DNA from 2 places in the Enterobacter pseudoroggenkampii genome. Region 2 is predicted to be linked to the other one. Evidence: riboswitches for the same ligand, from Rfam matches in the RefSeq annotation. Region 2 holds a riboswitch; the other holds the start of a gene.
The links. A riboswitch is a leader RNA that binds a small molecule or an ion and turns the genes downstream of it on or off. The one in region 2 is predicted to bind thiamine pyrophosphate.
Positions count from the first base shown of each region.

Region 1: another riboswitch for thiamine pyrophosphate. It lies ahead of thiC (phosphomethylpyrimidine synthase ThiC); the one in region 2 lies ahead of thiB (thiamine ABC transporter substrate binding subunit).

Region 1 is NZ_JAPMLV010000003.1:278,084-286,438, reverse strand. It holds gene purD (phosphoribosylamine--glycine ligase) at 1-311, shown strand, start outside; gene OTG14_RS16875 (DUF1481 domain-containing protein) at 358-1,050, opposite strand; gene hupA (nucleoid-associated protein HU-alpha) at 1,062-1,334, opposite strand; gene OTG14_RS16865 (YjaG family protein) at 1,521-2,111, opposite strand; gene nfi (deoxyribonuclease V) at 2,153-2,824, opposite strand; gene hemE (uroporphyrinogen decarboxylase) at 2,834-3,898, opposite strand; gene nudC (NAD(+) diphosphatase) at 3,937-4,710, opposite strand; gene OTG14_RS16845 (Rsd/AlgQ family anti-sigma factor) at 4,806-5,303, shown strand; TPP riboswitch at 5,358-5,469, shown strand; gene thiC (phosphomethylpyrimidine synthase ThiC) at 5,549-7,444, shown strand; gene thiE (thiamine phosphate synthase) at 7,444-8,085, shown strand; gene OTG14_RS16830 (HesA/MoeB/ThiF family protein) at 8,072-8,355, shown strand, end outside.
Region 2 is NZ_JAPMLV010000002.1:146,637-154,991, reverse strand. It holds gene araC (arabinose operon transcriptional regulator AraC) at 1-596, shown strand, start outside; gene OTG14_RS13935 (DedA family protein) at 725-1,492, shown strand; gene thiQ (thiamine ABC transporter ATP-binding protein ThiQ) at 1,526-2,227, opposite strand; gene thiP (thiamine/thiamine pyrophosphate ABC transporter permease ThiP) at 2,211-3,821, opposite strand; gene thiB (thiamine ABC transporter substrate binding subunit) at 3,797-4,780, opposite strand; TPP riboswitch at 4,812-4,912, opposite strand; gene sgrR (HTH-type transcriptional regulator SgrR) at 4,949-6,604, opposite strand; gene sgrT (glucose uptake inhibitor SgrT) at 6,693-6,845, shown strand; gene OTG14_RS13905 (sugar efflux transporter) at 6,966-8,144, shown strand; gene OTG14_RS13900 (cytochrome b/b6 domain-containing protein) at 8,193-8,355, opposite strand, start outside.

The DNA of each region.
Region 1 (8,355 bases), on a different contig from region 2:
AGCGTGCATCTCTGGGTGTGGTGATTGCTGCGGGTGGTTATCCGGGTAATTACAACACCGGGGATGAGATCCACGGTCTGCCGCTGGAAGAGATTGACGGTGCGAAGGTGTTCCATGCCGGTACGAAGCTGGCTGAAGACGATCGCGTTCTGACCAACGGCGGACGCGTGCTGTGTGCGACCGCGCTGGGTCATACCGTGGCAGAAGCGCAGAAGCGCGCCTATGCGCTGATGGCGGATATTCACTGGAACGGTAGCTTTAGCCGTCAGGATATCGGCTATCGCGCGATTGCGCGCGAGCAGGGGGAGTAATTCCTCCTCGCCCTCACCCTCTCCCTCAAGGGAGAGGGGATTTACCTCAAAAACTCTTCTCTGTCGGCTGCCAGGTACAGAAGTCTTCGTTCGCCACCAGCAGCAGCTGAGAGCCTTCCGGCGCTTCCAGCCACGCCACACTCACTTCCATTGAGGAATGACGCTGACGGCGTTGAATGTGTTCGGTCGCCCAGGATTCAAGCTCAGGCTTGACCGTTTGCCCTTCGCAGGTGGTTACCGTCCCGTCGTTATGCCAGCGCCCCTGGCGCAGCACAACGCGTCCCAGACGAAGCGCATCGCTGGTCTGGCGAATTTGTTCGGCACGATAACGGTAGAGGGCGATTTGATCGCTGGAAAGCTGCTGTTTTTGACCGCTGACTTCGCGCTGCATAAAGCTCAGCTCGCCATGGTCGTCAAAACGCACTTTCACGTGTTCGGGGGTCTTGCTGTAGACGTTCAGTTCAATCAGCGACAGGTCATCTCCCTGCCAGCGATATTCCGCCGTCGACGTATTGCCGTTATGCCACGGGCTAAAGGCAGAAAGCAGATGCACTTCGCCGCCGGAATCTTTGCGCCAGATCCTGACTGCCCCCTGGTTGTCCGCGTAGCCGCTGGCGGTAAACGGCGGCAGGGAGGTGTCGTGGCTGCAGGCGGACAGCAGCAGCATGCCTGCCAGCGCGAGCGTTCCGCGCCAGAAAGACAAAAGGGGCGTTGCCGCCCCTTCGCTAAAACTGTTCACTGCCACGCGTCTTACTTAACTGCGTCTTTCAGTGCTTTACCAGAAACAAATGCCGGCACGTTCGCTGCGGCGATTTTGATTTCTTTACCGGTCTGCGGGTTGCGGCCAGTACGCTCAGCGCGGTGGTTCACTTTGAAGGTACCGAAACCAACCAGTTGTACAGCATCGCCTTCTTTCAGAGACTCAGTAATAGCAGCCAGGGTAGATTCCAGAGCAGCTTTAGCCTGCACTTTAGACAGATCAGCCTTGTCCGCAATTACATCAATCAGTTGAGTCTTGTTCATAAGTTATCCTTTCAATGTGTTTATCGCTTGCTAAGCATCGAGTGCGACGAAAATGCCAAAAAAGCACTCTCCTGCATACACGCACCGATAGCCACTTTTTTTCGCCCCCCAAATGTAGACCAGACAAGGGGCGAAAGGGAAGAGTCGAGGAGCGACAAAACGGGCGTTATCTCAAGTTTTCTTATCTCATTGGTTAAAAATTATACCAATATTACTCTCACCGGCCTCACGTAAGTCCGCGCGCAGCCCTTTTATCAGTTCAATATCGCGTTCTTCACACTCTGCCAGCAGGCGGAAAATTTCCCACTGAATGTCCCATTCTTGCTCCACGGCCGGGTTTGCACGCAGCTCTTCATCGGTCATTTCGCGACCTTCCTGGGTCATTTCCAACATTGCCACGGTAGTGATAGAGGCCTTACTGACTTCGATAGCGTGCTCCAGCGTCTCACCGCTCAGACGGGAGTGAAGCAGTTCGCTTAACGCCACGCAGGCATCAATCGCCGGGTAGACGCCGTACAGGTCAAAATCATCCGCTACCGGAATCGCCTCTTCGAGCTTTTCGAGCTGAGAGTCGAAATTCACCTTCGCGTCTTTCACCGTCAGCGTTTCCCAGATCAGATCCAGAATGCGGCGGTAGATATGGCCATCACCAAAGCCCGTCTGCTTACAGAACGCGGCATAGTTGGGATACATGCGCTCGCACAGGCAAGCCATAAAGGTGACGTGCTGCCAGCTTTCCAGCTTTTCAAGGCGCAGGTGAATCGGGTTTTGTAGCATGATGATCTCTCGAATCGAAAATTAGGCGCAGTTTACCTGAATCACCGCTGAATTTCCTGCCAACGAACAAAAGCCGGACGCGAAGAGGCCACCGCGTCTGCCCAGCGCGTCGGCTCCGGTAAGCGGTAGCCGTTCATGCAGCGCTGTACCCACGCCAGAGCGCTGTCCATGCTCACCCGATGGCCGGTGGCGATGAACAGCGGATTACAGCGAGCCTTGCTGCGCCAGACCCACGCCAGTTGCTCGCCTTTATGGATAAGCGGTGCCAGCGCGCCCGGCTCGGCGGAGAGTGGCTCAAACGCGCCGCACAGGCGTTTCTTGGCAACGCCAATGGTCGGCACATCCACCAGCAGCCCAAAGTGGCTGGCAACGCCTAAACGGCGCGGGTGTGAGATCCCATGCCCATCGACAAACAGCAGGTCAGGTTTTTGCGAGAGCTGCTCCCACGCTGCCAGCAGCGCGGGATATTCGCGGAAGGAGAGAAAGCCCGGGATATACGGCATGGTGGTCGCGATACGCGCGACCTTGTACTCCACCAGCTCAAGCGAAGGGTATTTCAGTACCACCATCGCCGCTCGCGTCACTTCCCCACCCTGCTCGAACCCGACGTCTGCTCCGCCAATGTACTGCGGAGGATCCTTATCCAGACGATCCTCGCGGATCACCGATGAGGCCAGTTCGATTTGTTGAGCGCGTAGCGACGCGAGATCCATAACGACTCCTTACTTGTGATACTGGGCAGAAAGCCGATGCACCGCCTCCACAAATACGCCTGCGTGCTCTGGCGGTACATCCTGATGAATACCGTGGCCGAGGTTAAAGACGTGGCCTTCCCCCTGGCCGAAACCAGACAGTATAGTCGACACTTCTTCTTCAATGCGGGCTGGCGGCGCATAGAGCATGGACGGGTCCATGTTGCCCTGCAGCGCCACTTTGTCACCCACGCGACGACGCGCATCGGCAATATCGGTGGTCCAGTCGAGCCCCAGCGCGTCGCAGCCGGTTGCCGCCATCGCTTCCAGCCACTGACCGCCACCTTTAGTGAACAGCGTCACCGGCACGCGGCGACCTTCGTTTTCACGCAGCAGGCCGTCTACGATTTTGTGCATGTAATACAGGGAGAACTGTTGATAATCGCGTCCGGTCAGCACACCGCCCCAGGTATCGAAAATCATCACCGACTGCGCACCGGCTTTAATCTGCGCGTTCAGATAGAGGGTGACGCTCTTCGCCAGCTTGTCGAGCAGCGCATGCAGGGCCAGCGGCTCGGCGTACATCATCTTTTTAATCAGGGTGAAGGCTTTGCTGCTGCCCCCTTCCACCATATAGGTTGCCAGCGTCCACGGGCTGCCGGAGAAGCCAATCAGCGGCACTTCACCTTTCAGCTCGCGGCGAATGGTGCGTACGGCGTTCATCACGTAGCCCAGCTCGCCTTCCGGATCGGGGATCGGCAGCTTATCCACATCGGCTTTGCTTTTAATTGGGGAGGTGAAACGCGGGCCTTCACCGGTTTCGAAGTACAGGCCAAGGCCCATGGCATCCGGAATGGTCAGGATATCCGAGAAGAGGATCGCAGCATCCAGCGGGAAGCGGCGCAGCGGCTGGAGCGTCACTTCACAGGCCAGCTCGGCGTTTTTGCACAGCGACATAAAATCGCCCGCCTGCGCGCGCGTGGCTTTGTACTCTGGCAGATAGCGTCCCGCCTGGCGCATCATCCACACCGGGGTGACATCAACGGGCTGGCGCAGCAGCGCACGCAGATAACGATCGTTCTTCAGTTCGGTCATTTTTGCAGTTCCTTAAGCGTCATGGCCTCAGTGTAACACTACTCATACTCGGCCCGACACATCGCCACGGTATCTTCTATCAGCCGACGCGCCACGGTGCCCGGCGGAGGTAACAGCGGTAAATCGTCGTAGCGATACCAGTTCGCATCCAGCAGCTCTTTCTGATCGATAACGATCTCGCCGCTGTCATATTCGGCCATAAAGGCCGTCATCAGCGACTGCGGGAACGGCCACGGCTGGGAGGTGACGTAGCACAGGTTCTTCACTTTGATCCCGCTCTCCTCCATCACCTCGCGCGCCACCGCCTGCTCCAGCGTTTCGCCCACTTCGACGAAGCCGGCCAGCACGGTATGAACGCCGTTGCGATGACGGGTATGCTGCGCCAGCAGGATGGAATCCTCCCGGCGGATAGCGACGATGATGCACGGCGCAATCTGCGGATAGTAGCGTTCGCGGCAGTGGTTGCAGAGCATCGCCCATTCGGTTTTGCTCGGACGCATGGTATGGCCGCAATAGCCGCAGTATTTATGCGAGCGGTAAAACTCCGCCAGCTGCACGCCGCGCCCCGCCAGCTGGAACAGCCCGACATCCAGATCCAGCACCTGGCGCACAGATCCCATATCCTGGCGGCGGGGCTGTTGGATCAACCACACGGGCTCACCCTGCCACTCGCCGATCTGTAGCGCTGGCTGGCCAGCAAGATCAAACGTCTCAGCTGCGCCATAGGGGATTTCCCCGGCAGGGAGCCATAATTTTTGTTCGTGACTGACGATCCACCAACCAAGATCTGATTTTTCAATAATACGATCCATATCTATTGCACTACCTTCGCTTCACTGACATGTTGTTAGCATTGTGGTTACATTCTGGATAAGCAGATTCAATCCTACATTTTGCGGAGTCGACCATGTTAAACCAGCTGGAAAGCCTGACTGAGCGCGTTAGAGGAAGTAACAAACTGGTGGATCGCTGGCTACATGTGCGCAAGCATCTACTCGTGGCTTATTACAATCTGGTCGGCATTAAGCCTGGCAAAGAATCGTTTATGCGACTGAATGAAAAAGCGCTGGATGATTTTTGTCAGGGCCTGGTCGACTATCTGTCCGACGGCCATTTCAATATTTATGAACGCATTATCCGCGAAATGGAAGGGACAACACCGTATTTAGCAGCCAGCAAGCTCTATCCGCTGCTGGAAGCCAACACCCAGCAGATCATGGATTACTATGATTCCGCGCTCGAGAACGCCATCGATCACGATAACTATCTTGAGTTTCAGCGGGCGCTATCCGACCTCGGTGAAGCGCTGGAAGAGCGATTCACGCTGGAAGATAAGCTGATCGCCCTCGTGCTGGACAATGATTTGAACATCAGTAACGAAGAGAACGTCGCGCGCCCTGCTTGAGTTCTTCACCGTTAACGAGTAATTTACAACCATTCGCCCCTCTCACGAGGGGGATTTTTCTTGTCGGAGTGCCCAGCGCCTGAAAGCGCGGGCTGAGACCGTTAATTCGGGATCCGCGGAACCTGATCAGGCTAATACCTGCGAAGGGAACAAGAGTCACACTGCTGTTGTATCGCTCCCCGGGCGATCCTCTCTTGCTTCATCCGTCGTCTGACAAGCCATGTCCTTCACTTTTGGAATGAGCTATGTCTACTGCAAAACTGACCCGCCGCGAACAGCGCGCACAGGCCCAACACTTCATCGACACCCTGGAAGGCACCGCTTTCCCGAACTCGAAACGCATCTACATTTCCGGCTCGCAGGCCGATATCCGCGTCCCAATGCGCGAAATCCAGCTCAGCCCGACGCTTATCGGCGGCAGCAAAGATAACCCGCAGTACGAAGACAACGAAGCCGTGCCGGTGTATGACACCTCCGGTCCGTACGGCGACCCTGATGTTGCCATCAACGTCCAGCAGGGTCTGGCTAAGCTGCGCCAGCCGTGGATTGAGGCGCGTAACGACTGCGAAGAACTCAGCGTACGCAGCTCTGCGTACACCAAAGAGCGCCTGGCCGACGACGGTCTGGACGAGCTGCGCTTTACCGGCCTGCTGACGCCAAAACGCGCTAAAGCGGGCAAATGCGTGACCCAGCTGCACTACGCCCGCCAGGGCATCGTCACGCCGGAAATGGAATTCATCGCCATCCGCGAAAACATGGGTCGCGAGCGCATCCGTAGCGAAGTGCTGCGCTATCAGCATCCGGGTGAAGGCTTTGGCGCTCGCCTGCCGGAGAACATCACGCCGGAGTTTGTGCGTGACGAAGTGGCCGCCGGGCGCGCGATTATCCCCGCCAACATTAACCACCCGGAATCCGAGCCGATGATTATCGGCCGCAACTTCCTGGTGAAGGTCAACGCGAACATCGGTAACTCGGCCGTCACCTCCTCCATCGAAGAAGAGGTGGAAAAGCTGGTCTGGTCCACGCGCTGGGGCGCGGACACGGTAATGGATCTCTCCACCGGCCGCTATATTCACGAAACCCGCGAATGGATCCTGCGTAACAGCCCGGTACCGATTGGCACCGTCCCGATTTATCAGGCGCTGGAGAAGGTCAACGGCATTGCCGAAGACCTCACCTGGGAAGCGTTCCGCGACACGCTGCTGGAGCAGGCCGAGCAGGGCGTGGACTACTTCACCATTCACGCGGGCGTGCTGCTGCGCTACGTGCCGATGACGGCGAAGCGTCTGACCGGTATCGTCTCGCGCGGCGGTTCCATCATGGCGAAGTGGTGCCTGTCCCATCACCAGGAAAACTTCCTCTACGAACACTTCCGCGAGATCTGCGAAATCTGCGCCGCCTATGACGTCTCCCTGTCGCTGGGCGACGGCCTGCGTCCGGGCTCCATCCGCGACGCCAACGACGAAGCGCAGTTTGCCGAGCTGCACACGCTGGGCGAGCTGACTAAAATCGCCTGGGAGTATGACGTGCAGGTAATGATTGAAGGCCCGGGACACGTGCCGATGCAGATGATCCGCCGCAACATGACCGAAGAGCTGGAGCACTGCCATGAGGCCCCGTTCTATACCCTGGGACCGTTGACCACCGATATTGCGCCGGGCTATGACCACTTCACCTCAGGCATTGGCGCGGCGATGATCGGCTGGTTCGGCTGCGCCATGCTCTGCTACGTGACGCCGAAAGAGCACCTCGGCCTGCCAAACAAAGAGGACGTGAAGCAGGGGCTGATTACCTACAAAATTGCCGCCCACGCGGCGGATCTGGCCAAAGGCCACCCGGGGGCGCAAATCCGCGATAACGCCATGTCGAAGGCGCGCTTTGAATTCCGCTGGGAAGACCAGTTCAACCTGGCGCTGGATCCGTTCACCGCCCGCGCCTATCACGACGAGACCCTGCCGCAGGAATCAGGCAAAGTCGCGCACTTCTGCTCTATGTGCGGGCCAAAATTCTGCTCGATGAAAATCAGCCAGGAAGTGCGTGACTACGCCGCAGCGCAAACCATTGAAGTGGGCATGGCGGACATGTCTGAAACCTTCCGCGCCAAAGGCGGCGAAATCTACCTCAAAAAAGAGGAGGCGTAATGTACCAGCCCGATTTCCCACCCGTCCCCTACCGTTTAGGGCTCTATCCGGTGGTGGACAGCGTGGCGTGGATAGAGCGACTGCTGGAGGCAGGCGTTCGCACCCTCCAGCTACGCATCAAGGATAAGCGCGATGACGAGGTGGAAGCCGATGTGGTTGCCGCCATCGCGCTGGGGCGTCGGTATAACGCCCGCCTGTTTATCAACGACTACTGGCGGCTGGCCGTTAAGCATCAGGCTTACGGCGTGCATCTGGGTCAGGAAGACCTCGAAACAACGGATCTGAGCGCTATCCGTGAAGCCGGGCTGCGTCTTGGCGTGTCAACGCACGATGACATGGAGATCGACGTGGCCCTGGCGGCCCGTCCCTCTTACATCGCGCTGGGCCACGTCTTCCCGACGCAAACCAAGCAGATGCCCTCCGCACCGCAGGGTCTGACGCAGCTGGCGAGTCACGTTAAACGCCTTGCCGATTACCCCACCGTCGCCATCGGCGGAATCAGCCTTGAACGCGCCCCGGCGGTGCTGGAGACCGGCGTCGGCAGCATCGCCGTCGTCAGCGCCATCACCCAGGCTGCAGACTGGCGGTCCGCCACCGAACAGCTGTTACAGCTGGCAGGAGCTGGCGATGAACGATCGTGATTTTATGCGCTACAGCCGTCAGATCCTGCTGGAAGATATCGCCATCGACGGGCAGCAAAAGCTGCTCGCCAGCCGGGTGCTGATTGTCGGTCTGGGCGGATTAGGCGCTCCCGCCGCGCTTTATCTGGCAGGTGCAGGTATCGGTACGCTGGTGCTGGCCGACGACGACGAGGTTCACCTCAGCAACCTGCAGCGACAAATCCTCTTTACCACCGAGGATATCAACCAGCCGAAAGCAAAAATCACCCGGCAGCGGCTGAACCAGCTTAA
Region 2 (8,355 bases):
GTCATCCGGATGCCAAAGAGTGGTATCACCAGTGGGTCTACTTCCGTCCGCGCGCCTACTGGCAGGAGTGGCTTTCCTGGCCGGCTATTTTTGCGCACACCGGTTTTTATCGCCCGGATGAGGTTCATCTGGCGCAGTTTCGCGAGCTTTTTGCGCAGATTATCGAGGCGGGACAGGCCGGTGGTCGTTACGCTGAACTGCTGGCGATTAACCTGCTCGAACAGCTGCTGCTGCGACGGATGGAGGCAATTAACGAGTCGCTTAACCCGCCGCTGGATAACCGCGTGCGCGACGCCTGCCAGTACATCAGCGACCACCTTGCTGACAGCCAGTTTGATATCGCCAGCGTTGCCCAGCACGTCTGCCTTTCGCCGTCGCGTCTGTCGCATCTGTTTCGCCAGCAGCTGGGCGTCAGCGTGTTGAGCTGGCGCGAGGACCAGCGGATCAGCCAGGCGAAGCTGCTGCTCAGCACCACCCGGATGCCCATCGCCACCGTGGGGCGCAACGTGGGCTTTGAGGATCAGCTCTATTTCTCCCGGGTATTTAAAAAATGTACCGGTGCCAGCCCGAGTGAATTCCGCGCGGGATGTGAATAAACGGTAAAAAAAGATAAACAAACAGGTGAATGCGGGAAGCAACCTGTAAACTATTCAGACAATTGTTGCCTTGACGCGGTGCGGGGCGCTAAGCAGAATCGCTGATTCGTTTTCTGACCGGAATAGTTATGCAGGCATTGCTGGAACATTTTATTACCCAGTCCGTTATGTACTCACTCATCGCCGTGGCGCTGGTGGCGTTTCTGGAGTCGCTGGCGCTGGTTGGGCTGATCCTGCCCGGCACCGTGATGATGGCGGGGCTTGGCGCGCTGATCGGCAGCGGCGAGGTCAATTTCTGGCAGGCGTGGCTGGCCGGGATTATCGGCTGCCTGCTGGGCGACTGGATCTCCTTCTGGCTGGGCTGGCGCTTTAAGAAGCCGCTGCACCGCTGGTCGTTTATGAAAAAGAACAAAGCCTTGCTGGATAAGACCGAGCATGCGCTGCACCAGCACAGCATGTTTACCATCCTCGTCGGCCGCTTCGTTGGGCCAACGCGTCCGCTGGTGCCGATGGTGGCGGGGATGCTGGATCTGCCCGTCGCGAAATTCGTGGTACCGAACATTATCGGCTGTGTCTTCTGGCCGCCGTTCTACTTCCTGCCGGGGATCCTCGCGGGTGCTGCCATTGATATTCCTGACGGTATGCAAAGCGGTGAGTTTAAGTGGTTGCTGCTGGGCACGGCTGTGCTACTGTGGCTGGCGGCATGGCTCTGCTGGCGGCTGTGGCGTAGCGGGAAAGCGAATATCGATCGCCTGACGCGCTACCTCCCGCGTACTCGCCTGCTCTGGCTTGCCCCGCTGACGCTGGGCGTGGCGGCGGTGGCGCTGGTGGCGCTGATTCGTCACCCGCTGATGCCGGTGTACGGTGAGATTTTATTGAAAGTGGTCAGTCGTTAAGGACTATTTCCCCTCTCCCCGTGGGAGAGGGCATCAGACCGCGCGAATGCCTAACAGTGAAGACGCCCCCGCTTGACCACTGAGCAGCTCTTCCGTCTTCCCATCCCACGCAATTCGCCCTTCAGCAACGACCACCGATCGCGGCGCAATCCGTGCGGCATCCTCAATACTGTGCGAAACCATCAGCATCGTCAGCTGCTGGCGTTGACAGACCTCCTGCACCAGGGCCAGCATCTCCTGACGCAGCGCGGGATCGAGCGCCGAGAACGGCTCATCCAGCAGCAGTATCGGCTGTTCGCGCACCAGACAACGCGCCAGCGCCACGCGCTGACGCTGGCCGCCGGAGAGCTCGCCCGGCAGCCTGTCGATAAACCCGGTGATCCCCATCTGTGCGGCAATGATCTCCAGCTTATGGCGCTGGTCATCGTTCAGCCTGAGTCCCGGGTGCATTCCCAGCGCGATGTTTTGCCGCACCGTCAGGTGGGTAAACAGGTTGTTTTCCTGAAACAGCATTGAGACAGGACGTTTTGCGGGCGGCGTGTGGGTATGATCCCGGTTATCTATGACGATCGATCCGCTTGCCGGCTGCAGAAAACCCGCAACCAGATTAAGCAGCGTGCTTTTTCCTGCGCCGCTTGGGCCAAGCACGGCGATCATCTCTCCCTGGCGCACGGAGAGCGTGAAGCGCATCGGCAGATGCTGATAAAGCCAGGTTACATCAGTCAGTTTTAACATCACGCCCCGGAAGTTTCTCGATAACGGTAAATAAGGCAAAGCACAGCAGCAGCAGTAACAGCGCGGTGACCGCGCCGTCCTGACTGCGGTAAGAGCCGATTTGCTGATAGAGCCAGTAGGGCAGCGTGCGGAAATCGTCATTGCCGAACAGCGCCACGACCCCAAAGTCTCCAATAGAGAGCACGCAGGCAAACGCCAGCGCCTGTGCCAGCGGACGTTTTAGCGCGCGCAGTTCGACCACCTTCAGCCGCTGCCAGCCCTGCATGCCCAGCGACTGGCACAGCAAACTGTAGCGGCTGTTGACGTCGCGCATCGGGTTTTCCAGCACCTTGAGCGCATAAGGGATGGCCATTAAGGCGTTGGTAAAGATCACGATGCCGTCGGCGCTTTCCGGCAGGCCGATGGTGCTGTTGAACAGCAAAAAGAAGCCCGTCGCCAGCACGATCCCCGGCATCGCCAGAATCAGCATGCCCGTCAGCTCCAGCATTTGTCCGGCTTTTTGCGCCTGGCGGGCGTAAAGCTCACGGCTGCTCCACAGCAGCATCATGGTCAGGATGACGCACAGTAATCCGGCAGCCAGCGCGATACGCAGCGAGGTCCAGGTGGCTTGCCAGAGGACGGGCTGTTGCAGGACAGACAGGAGATTGAGGTTCAGTCCGTCAACGATAACGGCCAGCAGCGGCGGCAACAGAAGCAGGAGTGCCAGCCCGATCAGGATAAAATCGCTGACGCGGCTGTGCAGGCTGTCCTGCGGATCGCGCCAGCCGGTTATTTGGTGACTGCCTGCAGGAATGGCTTTACTCAGCCGCTGGCTCAACAGGACCAGGGCAAGGCAGCATGTCATCTGGACTATCGCCAGCAGCGCGGCGCGACCGGGATCGTAGTCGTAACTCAGCGCCTGGTAAATCGCCAGCTCAATGGTGGTGGCCTGCGGCCCGCCGCCGAGCGACAGCACGGTGGCAAAGCTGGCAAAGCAGAGCATGAAGATTAATGCCGCCACGGGCGGGATCTGGCGGCGCAGCCACGGCCATTCGACAAAGCGGAAGAACGACACGCCGCGCATGCCGAGCTGGGCGGCAACCTGGCGCTGCTCGCCGGGAATGTTCTCCAGCGCCTGCAAGAAGAGGCGCGTTGCCATCGGCATATTGAAAAAGACGTGTGCCAGCAGGATGCCCTGCAGTCCGTAAGGCGAGAATGACCATTCCAGACCAAGCTGGCCGAACAGCGATGCCAGCCAGCCCTGGCGACCGTAAACGCTCAAAATGCCGAATACCGCCACCAGCACGGGCAGTATCAGCGTCATGGCGCACAGGCGCAGCAGGGCCTGCCTGCCGGGAAAACGCCGCCGATACAGGGCGCGCGCCAGAAAAATGGCCGGGATCACCGAGAGCAGGGCAGAAAGAAACGCCTGCCAGAAGGAGAACCGGATTACGTGCCAGAGGTAACTGTCGTGCCAGAGGGCGAGCAGATCGCTCTCTGGCGCGTTGAACCACAGTGCAAGAAAAGCCCCCAGGCTGACCACCACCATCACTATGGCGGCGAGCAGCCCGGGAAGTAGCCAGCCGGGAATCAACGGCTGACGGCGCGTTGCCATTCACTTACCCATGCGGCACGCTGCGCGGCGACCTGCTGCGGCGTAAACTCCAGCGAGGTTGTTGGTTTGGTCAGCTGCTCAAAACCTGCTGGCAGCGCAACGTTAGTGACCGGATACATCCAGTTGCCTGCGGGAATCGCATTCTGGAACGCCGGTGAAACCATGAACTTCAGGAACTTCTCGGCCAGCTCCGGCTGTTTGCTGGCGGCGGTACGCGCGGCCACTTCCACCTGCAGATAGTGCCCTTCAGCGAAATTCGCCGCAGCGTAGTTGTCTTTCTTCTCGGCGATGATGTGGTAGGCCGGAGAGGTGGTGTAGCTCAGCACCAGGTCGCTTTCACCTTTCAGGAACAGACCATAGGCTTCGCTCCAGCCCTTGGTCACGGTGACGGTTTTGGCGGCCAGCTTCTGCCACGCTTCCGGTGCTTTATCCCCGTAGACCTTTTGCATCCACAGCAGCAGACCGAGGCCCGGGGTGCTGGTCCGCGGATCTTCATAAATCACGCGCCATTTCTGGTCACTTTCCACCAGCTCTTTCAGACTCTTCGGCGGGTTTTTCAGCTTATTTTTGTCATAAACAAAAGCAAAGTAGCCGTAATCGAACGGCACAAAGGTGTCGTTCTTCCAGCCGCCAGGCACGTTAACGGCATCCGACGCGACGCCGCTTTTGGCAAACAGTTTGGTCTGCGAGGCGGCTTCCAGCAGGTTGTTATCCAGCCCGAGCACCACGTCAGCCTTGCTGTTTTTCCCTTCCATGCGCAGACGGTTGAGCAGCGAAACGCCATCTTCCAGCGCCACGAACTTCAGCTCGCAGTTGCAGTCGGCTTCAAAGGCTTTTTTGACCACCGGGCCCGGGCCCCAGTCGGCAGAGAAGGAGTCATAGGTGTAGACCGTCAGGACGGGCTTCGCAAAAGCAGGCAGCGCAAAAAGCGCCAGCAGGGGGAGAACTTTTTTTAACACTTTGCACCTCAAAGTTGAGTGGCAAAGGATTTTGAGCGACAGCCTCAAATCCCTTCGCCGGCGTTATCCGGATCAGGTTCGACGGGTATTATCTCAGCGCACATCTGTGATGCAGCACCCCGTTGAGAACGGCGCTATTGTAATGATTTGGTGAATATTACGAAAGCGTTATGGCTCCGGGGGCGCAAACCAGGCGGATTTAAAATCAAACCAGCCCAGGGTATTCATCCGCAGGCCGCGCATGCTGCGCTGGCCCTGGATCATCAGCCAGTGGTGGATCAACGGCACGATCGCCTGTTCGGCAAGTAACGCCTGGCACCACGCGGCTAAATTCATCTCGCCCGCGCGCCACAGGGCGGCGTCCTGCTGCCAGTCCCGTTCGATGCAGTGCTGGATCAGCGGGACTTCATACAGGTGCGAGAAGAGCGAGAAATCGAGCGGCAGGGTGAAGTTGGCGCTGTTAAGCCAGATATCACTGGTGATATCCCCCTGGTGCCATTCGTCATAGTCAACTTCCCTGACCTCCAGCGTTACTCCTTCGGCCGCCAGCAGTCGGGTCATGATTCTGGCGATAAAACGATGCTCCACGTGCTCGCGGTAGTAGGTCAGGGTGATGGACTCCAGCCCTGCGGGCTTGTCGCAGTGCGACGGGCGGGCGTGGTGCCAGCGCGGAAGCAGGCCGTACGCCGGGAACCAGTATGTCTGGTACTGCGCTTCCGCATGGTAGATCAGATTGGCAGGGGACAACACGTGGCTGATCCACTTGCGGACGGCCTGGTTTGCCCCGCGGTGGGTGCGGCGATCAAAGAGGAGATAGTAGCATCCCTCCTCCAGGCGACTCTCCACGGCTTTTTCTCCCGTGGTGGGGCCTTCAAGCGTCAGCCCGCAGCTCAGGTCTTCATTGAGATCCGGCAATACCCACACGTTGACTTCGTCGATCAGCGCCCGATAGCCAAAGTAGTCATCGAACGCGCGGATTTTCAGCTGGTTGCTGTTATTGCGGGACACGGAGTAGGGCCCGGTGCCAATCGGCAGGCTGGCAAAATTGTTCATCGATTCCCACTCGCCGGGCAAAATCATCGACGGCACGTAGCCCAGCAGCCAGGGAAGCCACTTATCCTGCTGCGACAGCTCGATGTCCAGCGTCCAGGCCGTGGGGGAGTGGATACGCGAAATATGCGAGTAGAGCGGCAGCCTTCGGACGCGTTCCAGAGAGGCGATGACGTCGTGCATCTCCAGCTCGCGACCATGGTGAAAGTGAATGCCGGGGCGTAAAAAGAAGCGCCAGTGAAGCGGAGAAAGTTGCTGCCAGTGGTGCGCGATATCCGCTTCCAGTTCCCCGTTTTCCTCATTTATCCGCGTCAGACCGCTGAAAATTTGCCGGGCCATATGGGTTTCTGAGCGACGTAAGGCCGTGCCGGGCAGCAGATTTTTCATTGGGCGATAGTAGAGCACCCGCAGGATGTGTCGTCCCTGACGAAAACTGCGTCCGAGATGGGAAACCAGCATCTGGCGCACGGCGGCTTTGTCGCCCACCAGCTGAACCAGCTGATCGATGCGGTCCTGCTCGAGCAGGTCTTCCGCGCGCTGCTGCTGCAACGCCAGCCCGGTATAGAGAAAGGTCAACCGCGAACGTTTGCCGCGTCCCGCCTCAGCTTCCCAACTTAACCAACCCTGCTGCTGCATGGTGTTGAGCAGCGTACGCATATGACGGCGGGAACAGCTAAGCAGGTCAGCCAGCTCGTTGAGCGTGGTCTCCTGCGATTGCCCCTCGCAGCACTGCCAGAGGCGGATAAACTGTTGTTGCAGACGACCGGAAGGCATAAAAGGGGAACTCCTGACAAAAAACCAGCAATTTATTTATCCCTATATTAGGCCAATAATTCTCCTCGATGAAGTGAGGAGGTAAATTATGAAGAGGTCTACCGCACGTCAGTTTTATCAGCAGTACTTTTCAGCGACAAAAGGATCGTCCTGGCTGGCCCGCCAGTGTGCAGAGCAACGGCTGAAAACGTTAGAAGAATTGATGCAGTGGGACGTTACAACACCGACCTCTTCCCGCTAACTCGCCTCGATCATGTGTGACTGAGTATTGGTGCTTATCACCCGCCAGCAAAATGTTTTTGCTGGCTTTTTTCGTTTATTCTTTCACCCGATTTTGATTCGCTTTCACAAGGACTTGCGCATGCTGTGGTTGATGACGATGGGGCGACGCCTGAACGGCGTGTATGCCGCTTTTATGCTGGTGGCCTTTATGATGGGCGTGGCGGGGGCGTTGCAGGCGCCGACGCTGAGCCTGTTTCTCAGCCGCGAGGTGGGGGCACAGCCGTTTTGGGTCGGCCTGTTTTATACCGTTAACGCCATTGCCGGGATCCTGGTCAGCCTCGCGCTGGCGAAACGATCGGACAGCCAGGGCGATCGCCGCAGGCTGATCCTCTTTTGCTGCACCATGGCGGTGGGCAATGCGCTGCTCTTCGCCTTTAACCGTCATTATCTGACGCTCATTACCTTCGGCGTGCTGCTGGCGTCACTGGCGAACACCGCCATGCCGCAGCTGTTCGCGCTGGCCCGTGAATATGCGGATAACTCGGCGCGGGAAGTGGTGATGTTCAGCTCGGTGATGCGTGCCCAGCTCTCGCTGGCGTGGGTCATTGGCCCGCCGCTGGCCTTCATGCTGGCGTTGAACTACGGCTTTACCACCATGTTCTCCATCGCCGCCGGGATTTTTGTCATCAGCCTGGCATTGATTGCCTTCGCGCTGCCGTCCGTGGCGCGCGTTGAACAGGCAACGGATAAACCTGTCACCGAGGTGAGCGGCTGGCAGGATAAAAACGTTCGCATGCTGTTTATTGCCTCCACGCTGATGTGGACCTGCAACACGATGTACATTATCGATATGCCGCTGTGGATCAGCAGCGATCTGGGTTTACCGGACAAACTCGCGGGGATCTTAATGGGAACCGCTGCCGGGCTGGAGATTCCGGCGATGATTCTGGCGGGTTACTACGTTAAGCGCTTTGGAAAGCGTCGGATGATGATCGTTGCCGTGGCGGCCGGAGTGGTGTTCTACGCGGGGCTGATCCTTTTCCATTCGCGTGAAGCGTTGCTGGCGCTGCAGCTGTTTAACGCCGTGTTTATCGGGATTGTTGCCGGGATCGGCATGCTCTGGTTTCAGGATCTCATGCCCGGTCGTGCCGGCTCGGCGACCACGCTTTTTACCAACAGTATTTCAACCGGGGTGATTCTGGCAGGCGTGATTCAGGGGGCGCTGGCGCAAAGCTATGGGCATGCGTCTGTCTACTGGATGATTGCGGCGCTCTCTGTCGTGACGCTTCTGCTGACCTGCCGCGTAAAAGACGTGTGATCGGATGAATGAAACGGAGCCCGGGAACGCCGGGCTCTGCGAACCGTATTATTCTGAACACTGATACTTACGCTGCGCGCGTAGCGTCAGGTACATATGAACGAGGCCCATGAAACCGTGTGCCCAGAAATATGTCTCAACAAAGACCGTCAGAAATTTATGCAAATTTAAGGCGGATTCTGTGACGGACGAAACGGGTCCGAGCGTGGCG